One region of the Streptococcus sp. 20925_1_22 genome, then DNA from elsewhere that is predicted to be linked to it. Evidence: predicted binding sites of a transcription regulator. Region 1 holds the regulator's gene; each other region holds the start of a gene.
The links. Region 1 encodes Rex, which represses fermentation and respiration genes when NADH is low (regulators of the CRP and FNR family bind a similar motif). Its sites were predicted from a motif close to TTGTGAANTANTTCACAA; they were not measured.
Positions count from the first base shown of each region.

Region 2: O3621_RS04240 (class II fructose-bisphosphate aldolase) is a predicted target of Rex. The motif match lies at 1,876-1,893, and genes of this name have one in related genera.
Region 3: adhP (alcohol dehydrogenase AdhP) is a predicted target of Rex. The motif match lies at 1,397-1,414, and genes of this name have one in related genera.
Region 4: adhE (bifunctional acetaldehyde-CoA/alcohol dehydrogenase) is a predicted target of Rex. The motif match lies at 1,487-1,504, and genes of this name have one in related genera.

Region 1 is NZ_JAPVYE010000003.1:54,202-57,392, reverse strand. It holds gene O3621_RS04725 (cysteine desulfurase family protein) at 1-675, shown strand, start outside; gene O3621_RS04720 (DUF1831 domain-containing protein) at 677-1,024, shown strand; gene O3621_RS04715 (DUF4649 family protein) at 1,147-1,368, shown strand; gene O3621_RS04710 (redox-sensing transcriptional repressor Rex) at 1,489-2,136, shown strand; gene O3621_RS04705 (gamma-glutamyl-gamma-aminobutyrate hydrolase family protein) at 2,161-2,853, shown strand; gene radC (DNA repair protein RadC) at 2,922-3,191, opposite strand, start outside.
Region 2 is NZ_JAPVYE010000002.1:352,850-356,040, reverse strand. It holds gene O3621_RS04245 (pneumococcal-type histidine triad protein) at 1-629, opposite strand, end outside; gene O3621_RS04240 (class II fructose-bisphosphate aldolase) at 950-1,831, opposite strand; tRNA gene O3621_RS04235 (tRNA-Leu) at 2,009-2,094, opposite strand; gene O3621_RS04230 (effector binding domain-containing protein) at 2,239-2,649, opposite strand; gene O3621_RS04225 (CTP synthase) at 2,720-3,191, opposite strand, start outside.
Region 3 is NZ_JAPVYE010000007.1:22,492-25,682, forward strand. It holds gene adhP (alcohol dehydrogenase AdhP) at 344-1,363, opposite strand; gene O3621_RS09810 (Cof-type HAD-IIB family hydrolase) at 1,583-2,395, opposite strand; gene O3621_RS09815 (DUF1361 domain-containing protein) at 2,492-3,121, shown strand.
Region 4 is NZ_JAPVYE010000002.1:50,179-53,369, forward strand. It holds gene O3621_RS02725 (acyltransferase family protein) at 1-1,250, shown strand, start outside; gene adhE (bifunctional acetaldehyde-CoA/alcohol dehydrogenase) at 1,554-3,191, shown strand, end outside.

The DNA of each region.
Region 1 (3,191 bases):
AATAACGAGACGGGTGCTGTCCTTCCTATTAAGGAAATTGGTGAATTACTGCAAGAACATCCTGCTGCTTTTCACGTTGATGCCGTTCAAGCAATTGGTAAACTTCCCATCTACCCAGACGAGCTAGGGATTGACTTTCTATCTGCTTCAGCGCATAAGTTTCATGGTCCCAAAGGTGTTGGCTTCCTTTATGCCAAGAAGATGGATTTTGACAATTTCATGCACGGTGGTGACCAGGAAGAAAAGCACCGGGCTGGAACTGAAAATCTAATCTCTATCACAGGCATGGCGGCGGCTCTGTCAGAGAGCATGGAACATCTAGAGGGAAATCTAGAGCATGCGCAAGACTTAAAAAACAGCTTACTTGCTGACTTATCGGACATTGACTTTTACTTAAATGAAAGTCAGCCCAGCTTGCCTTACGTCATCAATTTGGGATTTCCCAATCAAAAAAATGACCTGCTTCTACTTCAAATGGATTTAAATGGCTTTTCCATTTCAACAGGCTCAGCCTGCACGGCCGGAGCTATACAACCCAGTCATGTCTTGCAAGCTATGTATGGCAAGGATTCCAACCGCTTGTATGAGTCCATTCGGATCAGTACTTCGGACCAGACGACTCTGCAAGAGATTCAATCATTTACAAAGAAATTAAAAGAAATTTTAGGAGGATAAGATGGCCTTTCAAACATCTGTTAGCTTAGCAAACTGTGAATATACCTATTCACTTCACCCAAATGTCAAGAAATTTACCTTGCGCGACAATACATTCGCTGAAAGCAAGGTTGGCAACTACGAACTCTCTCGTCTGCTGGAATCTGTTCCCAACAGCGGAAATGGTTTTCTGCTGAAAATAATTGTCAATAAAGATTTAAATGGTTTCAAAATCAACATCACTGAAAAATCAGGCCTGCGCTTGGTCAATATTTTCAAATCAGAAGACAATCACATTATCCAGCAAAAATTTTATTTCTTGATGGATAGCTTGGTTGAAAGAAATATTTTTGAAAAGACACCACAATAAGCAAGATTCTCGCAATTTTGCTTTTTTGGTTTAGACTCTTTAAAAGACCAAACAAGCTTGACTCCTACTTAGAACGCTTGAAAATATCAAATGACTAATCGAACTCAAAGAAAGGATTAACGATGGTTGAACTGACCTATTTGGACTCATATAAGGTGAAACGAACACTTACCTATGAAGACTTCGACGAATTTCTTCTAGCCTTCTCTGGCTGCGTCACAGTTCCTGACTCTCTCAAAGTACTTTCCATAACTTACAATGAGCACCAACTGCCTTTTACAGGGCTAATTGGGGACTTGTATCGCCAGATGTACCAGTTAGACTTGACTCCCTACCAGGACTAAGTTTTTCAACGCTACTATTCCCAGCAATTACTAATTTTCTTTTTTATAAATCAAACATCCTTAATTAGTTGATTTTTTCACAAACTTCCTATAAAATAGAATTAGAAAGGTTGTGATTTTGTGAAAACTGAAAAAAATACTACAATTCCCCGAGCAACTGCTAAGAGACTGTCGCTCTACTATCGTATTTTTAAACGGTTTAATGCTGAGAAGATTGAAAAAGCAAACTCCAAGCAAATTGCAGAAGCCATTGGTATTGACTCTGCTACCGTCAGACGAGATTTTTCTTATTTCGGTGAACTTGGCCGCAGAGGATTTGGTTATGATGTCAAGAAATTGATGAACTTTTTTGCTGACCTCTTAAACGACAATGCTATTACCAATGTCATGATTGTTGGCGTTGGTAATATGGGACGTGCTCTGCTACACTATCGTTTTCATGAGCGCAATAAAATGAAGGTTGTAATGGCTTTTGACATAGATGACCATCCAGAAGTTGGCAGCACAACCAGCGATGGGATTCCTATCTATGGAATTTCCCAAATCAAAGAAAAAATACAGTCAGGAAATGTGCAAACTGCCATCCTAACTGTACCTAGCGTAAAAGCTCAAGAAGTTGCATCAATCTTAGTTCAGGCTGGTGTCAAGGGCATTCTCTGCTTTTCACCAGTAAATCTATCCCTACCTAAGGACGTGGTCGTTCAGTATGTTGACCTGACTAGCGAACTGCAGACTCTGCTCTACTTCATGAGAAAAAATGAACATTAATTTGAAAGAGGTATTTAACACTCAATGAGTAAACCAATTATTGGAATAACCGGAAATGAAAGAGAAATCCCAGACGATCACTTCATCCATATGAGCTATACGGCGACAGGATTCGTTGAGGGAGTTAAAGAAGTTGGCGGAATTCCAATGATTTTGCCAATTGGTGATGAAGAAATGGCAAAACAGTATGTTTCCATTGTTGACAAATTAATCATCACAGGCGGTCAGAATGTATGTCCCCAGTTCTATGGAGAAGAAAAAGCCATTGACAGCAATGATTATCTACTCAAACGGGACATTTTTGAATTAGCTTTAATCAAGGAAGCCCGCCGTCAAAATAAACCAATCTTCACTGTCTGCCGCGGAACCCAACTTTATAATGTCGCACTGGGTGGTACTCTTCATCAAGACATTGAAGATCATTGGCAAGACAGCTCTGCTGAGTACACAACTCAAAGCATGGTGACCAAGAACGGCTCTATTCTGCACGAAATCTATGGCCCTGCATCTGAAATCAACTCTTTCCATCATCAAAGTATCAAGGATTTAGCGGCCGGACTAGAAGTCATCGCCTATGATCCGCGCGATAAGATTATTGAAGCCATCACTTCTACTGACGGCAGTCCTTTCCTTGGCGTCCAATGGCACCCAGAGTTCTTGTTTGGCTCCAGAGAAGGAGACTTAGCTCTGTTTGATTATGTTGTCAATATTCTTTAAAATCCTCTATTCCTAGAAAAACCTCTTTTCAACACGAATAGAAGTTTTTTATATTCAAGTAAATCAAATTATATCATATCTGTCTCCTCTCGGTAGCTATAGTAGTTGGACTTGGACACAATCAAATGATCTAAAAGAACCAAGCCCATCATCTCACAAGCTTCTTTCATATGCTGGGTCACTTCATCATCGTTTCTGCTAGGGACGACTGAGCCTGATGGATGATTGTGTACCAGTATAATAGATGTCGCCAGGTGCTTGAGAGCGTAGTGGAGAATTTCTCTCGGCTCAGCAATGCTTCTGCTTACAGTCCCCATGAAAATAGTCTGCTGGTGCAA
Region 2 (3,191 bases), on a different contig from region 1:
TGAAAATGATCACCATGAGGTACAATATACGCATCTCCCGTATCCTCAATAATGTCTGAAGCATTAAAAACATAGCCATCATCTGTTGTATAACGGCCTTGAGCTCTAGCTGCTGCTACTTCATTGCTTATTTTCGTAACATTATGACCATGTTCCTGCTTTTGACGATTAATCTCTTCCTTACTGCGAATATTATCCGCGCGAGCTATATCTTTCAGATAAACATAATATTGGCCATTAACCTTGATAACATATCCACCCTTGACTTCATTGACAATATCCTCAGTCCTAAGTTGATAGTTGGGATCTTTCATCAAAAGATCTTCGCTGAAAATAGCATCATATGGAACTTTCCCATTATAATAATGATAGTGATCACCATGAGAAGTGACATAACCCTGATCAGTAATTTTGATAACAATCTGCTCCGCGTTAATCCCCTCTTTTTTGCTTACTTCGTCAGGCGTTAACTCCTCAGACTTTTGAACAGCTTGCTTACCATCAATATAGCTAACTCGATTGGATTTTTTAATCGAACTGTTTGCCTGATAATAACCTAGCTGATGAGCAAAAAGACCCACAGTAGCAATGACAACAATTCCTGTTAAGTATTTCTTCTTTTTTTCCATTGAATATCACTTTCTTTTTTGATTATACAGAATTCGCTAAAACTTATCACAATTTACAATTAACTCATAATATACCCCCAAAGAAATCATCTAAATATTTTTTTCTATAAAATATAGCAGAAACTCAATTTTTAACAACTTATTTAACTCGTTAACTAGTTAATTAACTGGTTAATATTTTACTCCTCATCATCTATTCTGTCAAGATTTTTTTATTAGATTGTAAGAAAAATATTATTTGTTCTTTATTTGTCCAATTGTCATAATACAAAAAAAGCTTATCCTTTCGGATAAACTTTTTTAAAAATATATCAAACTTTTTAAGCTTTACCTTCTGAACCGAATACATCGATACGTTCTTCAACTGATGCTTGGATAGCTTTTACACCATTAGCCAAGAATTTACGAGGGTCGAAGAGTTTCTTCTTGTCGTATTCTGCTTCGTTTGCTTCGTAGTCGCGAGCAAATGCACGAGTTGCGTTAGCGAATGCGATTTGGCATTCAGTGTTAACGTTAACTTTCGCAACACCAAGTTTGATAGCTGCTTGGATTTGGTCATCAGGAATACCTGAACCACCGTGCAATACGATTGGGAAGCCTGGAAGAGCTTCTGTCAATTTCTTCAAGTGGTCAAGATCAAGACCTTCCCAGTTTGCTGGGTATGGACCGTGGATGTTACCGATACCAGCTGCCAAGAAGTCGATTCCAGTTTCAACCATTGCTTTAGCATCTTCGATTGGAGCCAATTCACCTTTACCGATGATACCGTCTTCTTCACCACCGATAGTACCAACTTCAGCTTCTACTGAGATACCTTTAGCGTGTGCTTTTTCAACGACTTCCTTAGCCAATTTAAGGTTTTCTTCTACTGGAAGGTGTGAACCATCAAACATGATAGAAGTGTAACCAACTTCGATACACTCAAGTGCATCTTCGTAGTGACCATGGTCCAAGTGAATCGCAACTGGTACAGTGATGCCCATTGATTCTACAAGGTTAGCGATCAAGTTGCGAGCAACTTTATAACCACCCATGTATTTAGCAGCACCCATTGAAGTTTGGATAAGCACTGGTGCTTTCTTAGCTTCTGCCGCACGCAGGATAGCTTGAGTCCACTCAAGGTTGTTTGTGTTGAATCCACCAACTGCGTAACCATTGTCACGAGCTGCTTGGACAAATTTTTCTGCTGAAACGATTGCCATTCTTATCAGGCCTCCTCTTATTTTTTGTGGTTAAACCACTTACATTGTTTATTTTATCACTTTTTAACTAAAATTGCTAGTTTTTCCTGAAATTTTAAAGAATTGCAGGGAGACACTCAGCCTTTTTAAGCATCTCTATTGCAAAATGAAAAAGCTGGCCGAAGCCAGCTTACTTGATGCGGAGAGAGGGACTTGAACCCTCACGACCTAAAGCGGTCACAGGATCCTTAGTCCTGCGCGTCTGCCAATTCCGCCATCCCCGCGATTGAGTACCTTACTAGTATAACAGGACAGCTAAGGCTTGTCAAGAAAATTTTTGACTTTATTTCAAAAAATCAACTTTCTACTCAATCAACAAATCTAGAAAATCTAAACGAAAATGAAGCTAAGACAGGAACACAGAAAACTCAGTGCTGCTGAGTCGCAACAAAGACAGCCACCGTTTGGTCGGGATCGTATTTTTCAAAGTCAATAGTGTAGTCCCGATGAAGCTCACCTGTTTCTTCTGCCTGCCAAATCCTCTGCCAAGCATGAAGAATCGCTTGAGGATCTTCCTTATCCGCTTCAAATACTTGATAGGTCTGCTCGGATGTGTCAAAATCATAGACTTCCCCATCTGTCAAACGGCAGATAGAGAGACTGTAGTCTCCTTTGTAATCACTAGCATAGTCATGATAGACGGCATAAACCGGCTCCCCCTCAGCAAAAGCCTCAGCCACTGCTGGCTCCTGCTCTTTCCAGAGCTTTTGGATTTTTTCTATACAATGCTCATCTTGAAAATTATTAGTACGAATACTAGCTAAAATGTTTAGAAACATCTTCTTCCCTCCTTTTATTTTTCATTATAACATTTCTCTAGAAAAATCGCTTATCCTAGAAAAAGCAAGTCTATCTCTCCTGGCTCTTTTCTACCGCTGCTGTGACAAATGCCGTATAAAGACCTTCAGGTCGGTTCGGTCGGCTAGAAAGCTCTGGGTGATACTGACAGGCTACGAAGAATTTGTTTTCTGGGATTTCCACTATTTCGACCAAGCGATTGTCTGGTGAAACTCCAGAAAATATAAATCCAGCCGCCTCAAACTGCTCGCGGAAAGCATTGTTGAACTCATAGCGATGACGGTGACGGCGCTGCACGACTTCTTGATGGTCGTAAGCCGCTGCTGCCTTAGAGCCAGGCTTAAGCTTAGAAGGATAGAGCCCTAACCTCAGCGTTCCACCCAAGTCTTCAACATCAATCTGATCACGCATGAGGTCAATGATCGGAAATGGTGTGTCTGGATTGAGCTCCGCTGAGTTGGCATCTGCTAGCCCTAGGACATGACGGGCGAATTCGACACAGGTTAGCTGCATACCCAAACAA
Region 3 (3,191 bases), on a different contig from region 1:
TTTCAAAAATGTCAGTATTTGCTGCACCCCTGATAAATATAGGTATAAGCAAACCTTGGCTATAGAAATGTTTTAATAAATTAGGAAAACAGAAAATAAAACAGATTAATATATGAAAAAACGTTGAAATAATATGAAAGAGACTTTTGAAATGACAGAAGAGAATTTTGTTTGAGAAAGTGTTTATTTATCAAAAAAGAAAGAGGAGGGCCAAAGACAAAAAATCGCATCTTATGTCTTTAGTCTCCCTCTGTAATGGCAAAAGTTTCTAAATAATATCAAGCCTGTCTATCATAAGTTTCCAAAAGTTTGGTAAATGTTGGGATTGACATGCTTTAAAGCATTAGTGTGTGAAGTCAAGTACCATACGTCCCTGAATGGTACCCGCTTCCATTTCGTCAAAGACATCCACTGCATCTGAAACAGGGCGCTTTTGAACGACAGGAACCACTAATCCTTCAGCACCAAACTGGAAGGCTTCTTCCAAGTCCTTGCGAGTACCAACGAGGGAACCGATGACTTGGATACCATCTAAAACGGTTTTGACAATGCTGAGATCCATCATTTCAGATGGTAATCCAACGGCAATTACCCGACCGCCAGCACGAATAGAATCAACAGCTTGGTTGAAGGCAACTTTAGAAACAGCTGTTACTACTGCAGAATGCGCACCGCCAGTTTTTTCTTGGATAAGAGCAGCAACATCTTCAACTTCATGGCCGTTGATGACGATATCAGCACCAACTTCTTTGGCCAAAGCTAGCTTATCATTGTTGATATCAACAGCGACAACATGGGCATTAAAGACTTTCTTGGCATATTGAACCGCTAGGTTACCCAATCCACCTGCTCCAAAGATTACTGTCCATTGGCCTGGCTGCAGCTGGGCTTCTTTGATAGCCTTATAGGTAGTTACGCCTGCACAAGTGATAGAAGAAGCTTGTGCAGGATCGAGTCCTTCAGGGACTTTGACAGCGTAGTCTGCAGTTACGATACATTGCTCTGCCATCCCACCGTCAACAGAATAACCAGCATTTTTTACTGTACGGCAAAGGGTTTCGCGGCCAGTTGTACAGTATTCACAAGCGCCGCAGCCTTCAAAGAACCAAGCGACACTGACGCGGTCTCCGACTTTGAGACTTTTTACATCTGGAGCGATTTCTTTGACAATACCAATACCTTCGTGTCCAAGAACGCGACCTGGCACCTTGCCAAAGTCACCATGTGCGACGTGCAAATCAGTATGGCAGACACCACAGTATTCGATATCAACGAGAGCTTCCCCTGTTTCAAGAGGACGCATTTCTTTATTTTCGATGAGTTGGACAGCGGTTCCTTCTGGATTTACAACGACTGCTTTCATAAGTAGTTTCCTCCTGTTATTTAGTTTTTGATTATGTTAATTATATCACAAACTCAAACAAATAGCAAACGCTTACAAAACTAAGCGTGAATTCACTCAAATATTCTGACATAGCTGATAAGGCCCTATTTTTAAAGCTTTTTGAACCTGATAGAGGTCGTGAGAAGACAAAAAAGAAAAAGACAAACTCTCGAACAGAGTTTGCCTAATTGTCTAGTTTTATAAAAAGAGTTTGTTGAGCTCGTGGGCAACGCCATCTTGGTCATTGGTCAAAGACAATTGCTGGTCGGCGTATGGAAGAAGGTCGGTATTGGCATTTTTCATGGCATAGCCAGTGCCAGCAAAGGACAGCATCTCAGTATCATTTTGCTCATCTCCAAAGGCAATCAGATTTTTACGGTCTACATGGAGAACATTAAGCAGGTACTGAAGGGCAAAGGCCTTATTGACACCTTTGGGAGCACACTCGAGGATGTTGAGTGGGCCGCCCCAAGAGTTGATAGAAAGTTCATGCTGGTAAAAAGCATTCATTTCCTCTGCCAGAGCATATTTGTCAGATGCTCGCGTCTGCAAGAGAATGGCGTTAGGATTCTCCGTTACCAGATTAGCTTGAAACTGGTTTTCTGGCTTGAAAGCATCGATGCCAAATAGCTTAGGATCAGCAATTTCTTCATTGGGATTGGTGATGTAGAACTTATTGCGGTATTCGCCAGCAATGAAATCCGCTTCAATCTCATCCCTGCGCTTAACCATATCCAGTAGAAAGGACTTATCCAGCGTCAGCGATTTTTCAAAGTCCCATTTCTTTTCTGGAATATGAGTCAAAGAGCCATTGAAGTTGATCATGGGCGTATTGAGCTCTAATTCTTTATAATATTTCAAAGCCATGCGGTAGGGCCGGCCTGTTGTGATAATAACCTTATGGCCCTTTTGAGAAATTTTTTTGATGGTTTCTTTGGTGAAATCAGACAGATTGCTATTAGAGTCCAGCAAGGTTCCGTCCAAGTCCACAGCGATTACTTTTTTTGTCATGTGAGTCTCTTTTCAGTGATAATACAGACTATTATAACAGAATTCAGTGTAAATAACACGACTTATGTTATAATGGTGCTCTAATCAGTCACAATTATGACACACCGAGGAGGAGCTTTTCGTATGCGTAAACCGATCATGATTCATGCTCTTTTTCTGATGATTGCCTTTTTTATCTATATACAATCTCTAAATGGCGGTCCTACCTATCTCATCTGGAATATGACCTTGGCCTTAATCAGCTATGATGCTGCTGTATTGACGCTTTTATTCAAGAAACAGAAGTGGATCTATCCTCTTCTTTTCCTGTTGTGGTTGCTTTTCTTCCCCAACACTTTCTATATGATTACTGATTTGATTCATATGACTTGGGTAGCAGATGTTCTGAGTAAGCCAAGTGTTTTTCTGCTCTTTTTAGCTTTTGTTTCCAGTATTTTATTCGGGATTTTCTGTGGTATGGAGAGCTGGTATGTCATCAAGGAGCGTTGGAAGCTTAACTGGTATTTGGATCTATTGCTGACGGCAGCTCTGTCGGCTGTGTCCAGTCTGGCTATCTACATAGGACGTTATGATCGCCTCAATAGCTGGGATTTATTACTTCATCCACAGCTGGTTCTACAGAAACTCTTGCAAACTTTGCAGCCTGATCGACTGCCTTTCATTCTTGGTTTTACCTTTTTACAGTTTATGAGTTTGGTATTTCTGATGAAAGATAATAAAAAATAAGAACAGCGAGACATTCACCTTGAAAAAGTGAATGTTTTTTATTATAATTTAAACTATCGTTCGCGAATAA
Region 4 (3,191 bases), on a different contig from region 1:
CTTTGACCACTAAGAATTACTCTGACATTTATTTTTCAAGTTTGACCCACGTCTTTCCTTTCTTTGCAGGAAGCATCTTGGCTACTTTGTCTGGTGTCGGCCATGTCAGCAGTCGCTTTAAGATGCTGGAGCAAAAGCTGGCTCTCAAGCAAGTGCTAGGAATTATGGGGAGCAGCGCAGCTATTTTGCTTTTGCTCAGCTTCCTGCTTAAGTTTGACAACCTTTGGACCTACCTGGTAGGATTCTTGATTTCGACTACCTTGGCCTGTCTGATGATTTTGGCAGCTAGGATGTTGCATGACAAGCTCCCTGATGTGAAGGAGCCTAGTGTTATCAACTTTATCGCAGATACCAGCTATGGAGTTTATCTCTTCCACTGGCCATTCTATATTATCTTCACCCAGCTGATGAGTAACGGCTTGGCTGTTCTCTTGACGACGCTGCTGTCTCTTACTTTTGCAGCTTTGTCTTTCTACATCTTGGAGCCAACTCTTGCTGGTCGCCAGCCAGTTATCATGGGAACCAAGATGGACCTATCGTCTCTTACCAGACCAATTTTTTACAGTATGATTCCACTGACTTTAATCATGTTCTTTATCTCGGTGACAGCACCAAAGGTAGGAGCTTTTGAGGAAAGTTTGATTGTCAACGCTCTGAATCAAGCAGACACTAAGATGCAGACAACTCGCAGTCAGGTTGATCAGTCCAAGGCGACTGAGTACAATGTGGCGGACGGGATTACTATGATTGGCGACTCGGTTGCCCTGCGCTCTAGCGATCAATTGCAGCAGATCTTGCCAGGAATCGAGCTAGACACTGTCGTTAGTCGCAGTCTGAGCACAGGCTTGGAGGTCTATAAGACAGATATTGCTAATAGAGTGCTGAAGAAGCAGGTTGTCCTGGCTCTTGGAACCAATTCGTCCGGTTACTCGAATGAACTTTTGGATGAGTATGTTTCCAGCCTGCCTAAGGGGCATCAGCTGATTCTCGTGACCCCTTATGACGGTCGCTCAGAGGGCGGTATTTTAGCCCAGCAGCGGGAGTATGAGCTGGAATTAGCCAAGAAGTACGACTATGTATTTGTGGCTGACTGGCATCAAACTGCTATCGAAAATCCGCAGATTTGGGAAGGGACAGACTATGTCCACTTTGGCTCGAACTCAGAGTCCATCATTGAGGGAGGAACTCTCTATGCCAATACCATTAAGCAAGCCATAGATGAAGCAAATTCTGGCAATGTGAAACCATAAATAATCAGCTCGGTTCATCCGAGCTTTTTATATCTAAACAAAGAAAGCGCTTTCATATATTATGTGAAAACAAAAGTATGTGAAATCTATAAAAATTAAAAAAGTTTTTCACAAAATAGACAAAAATAATCTGGCAAATCAGCGCTTATTGTATGGCATTCACAAAATAACAGGAAAAAGTTTGTGAATGTTAAGTGAAAGTGTTTACAAAAAACATTAAATAGGTTATAATTAAATTGTGAAATATTTAACAAAGGTTAGTGTTCTTCGTCTAACCTAAGGCAAAACCATTGGAGGAATAGAATGGCTGAAAAGAAGAAAACGGTAGAACAAGAAGACAAGGCTTTGGCAGCGCAAAAGCATGTCGATGAATTGGTGCAAAAAGGTCTGGTTGCACTAGAGGAAATGAGAAAGCTGAATCAGGAACAGGTGGACTACATTGTAGCCAAGGCCTCTGTAGCAGCTTTGGATGCTCACGGTGAGTTGGCTCTGCACGCTTATGAAGAAACAGGTCGCGGAGTTTTTGAGGATAAGGCAACTAAAAACCTTTTCGCCTGTGAACACGTTGTGAATAACATGCGCCATACAAAGACTGTTGGCGTTATTGAGGAAGATGATGTAACTGGTTTGACCCTGATTGCGGAGCCAGTGGGTGTTGTCTGCGGTATCACACCGACTACCAACCCGACTTCAACAGCAATTTTCAAATCTTTGATTTCCTTGAAGACTCGTAATCCGATCATCTTTGCTTTCCACCCATCTGCTCAAGAATCATCTGCTCATGCAGCGCAAATCGTGCGTGATGCAGCGATTGCAGCAGGTGCGCCTGAAAACTGTGTGCAGTGGATTACAGCGCCATCGATGGAAGCAACTTCTGCCCTTATGAACCATGAAGGGATTGCAACAATCCTTGCGACAGGTGGTAACGCAATGGTGAAGGCAGCTTACTCATGTGGTAAGCCAGCTCTTGGGGTTGGTGCCGGAAACGTACCAGCTTATGTGGAAAAATCCGCGAATATCCGTCAAGCAGCGCATGATATCGTTATGTCTAAGTCCTTTGACAATGGTATGGTCTGTGCCTCTGAGCAAGCGGTTATCATTGACAAGGAAGTTTATGATGAATTTGTAGCAGAGTTCAAATCTTATCATACTTACTTTGTAAATAAGAAAGAAAAAGCTCTGTTGGAAGAATTCTGCTTCGGTGCTAAGGCAAATAGCAAGAACTGTGCTGGTGCTAAGCTCAATCCGGATATCGTTGGTAAGCCAGCTACTTGGATTGCAGAGCAAGCAGGTTTCAGCGTGCCAGAAGATACGAATATCTTGGCTGCAGAGTGTAAAGAAGTTGGTGAAAAAGAGCCATTGACACGTGAAAAATTGTCACCTGTCATTGCTGTGCTCAAGTCTGAATCCCGTGAAGACGGTGTTGAAAAAGCCCGTCAAATGGTAGAATTCCATGGTCTTGGTCATTCAGCTGCTATCCATACAGCGGACGAAGAGTTGACCAAGGAATTTGGTAAGGCTGTCCGTGCTATCCGTGTTATTTGCAACTCACCTTCTACTTTCGGCGGTATCGGGGATGTTTATAATGCCTTCCTGCCATCACTGACTCTGGGCTGTGGATCTTATGGTCGCAACTCAGTTGGTGATAACGTTAGTGCTGTGAATCTCTTGAACATCAAAAAAGTAGGAAGACGTAGAAATAATATGCAATGGATGAAACTCCCTTCAAAAACTTACTTCGAGCGTGACTCTATCCAATATCTGCAAAAATGTCGCGATGTGGAACGTGTCATGATCGTAACAGACCATGCTATGGTAGAGCTTGGTTTCCTAGATCGTATCATCGAACAACTTGATCTTCGTCGGAATAAGGTTGTTTACCAAATCTTTGCAGACGTAGAGCCAGATCCAGATATCACAACAGTTGAACGTGGTACAGAG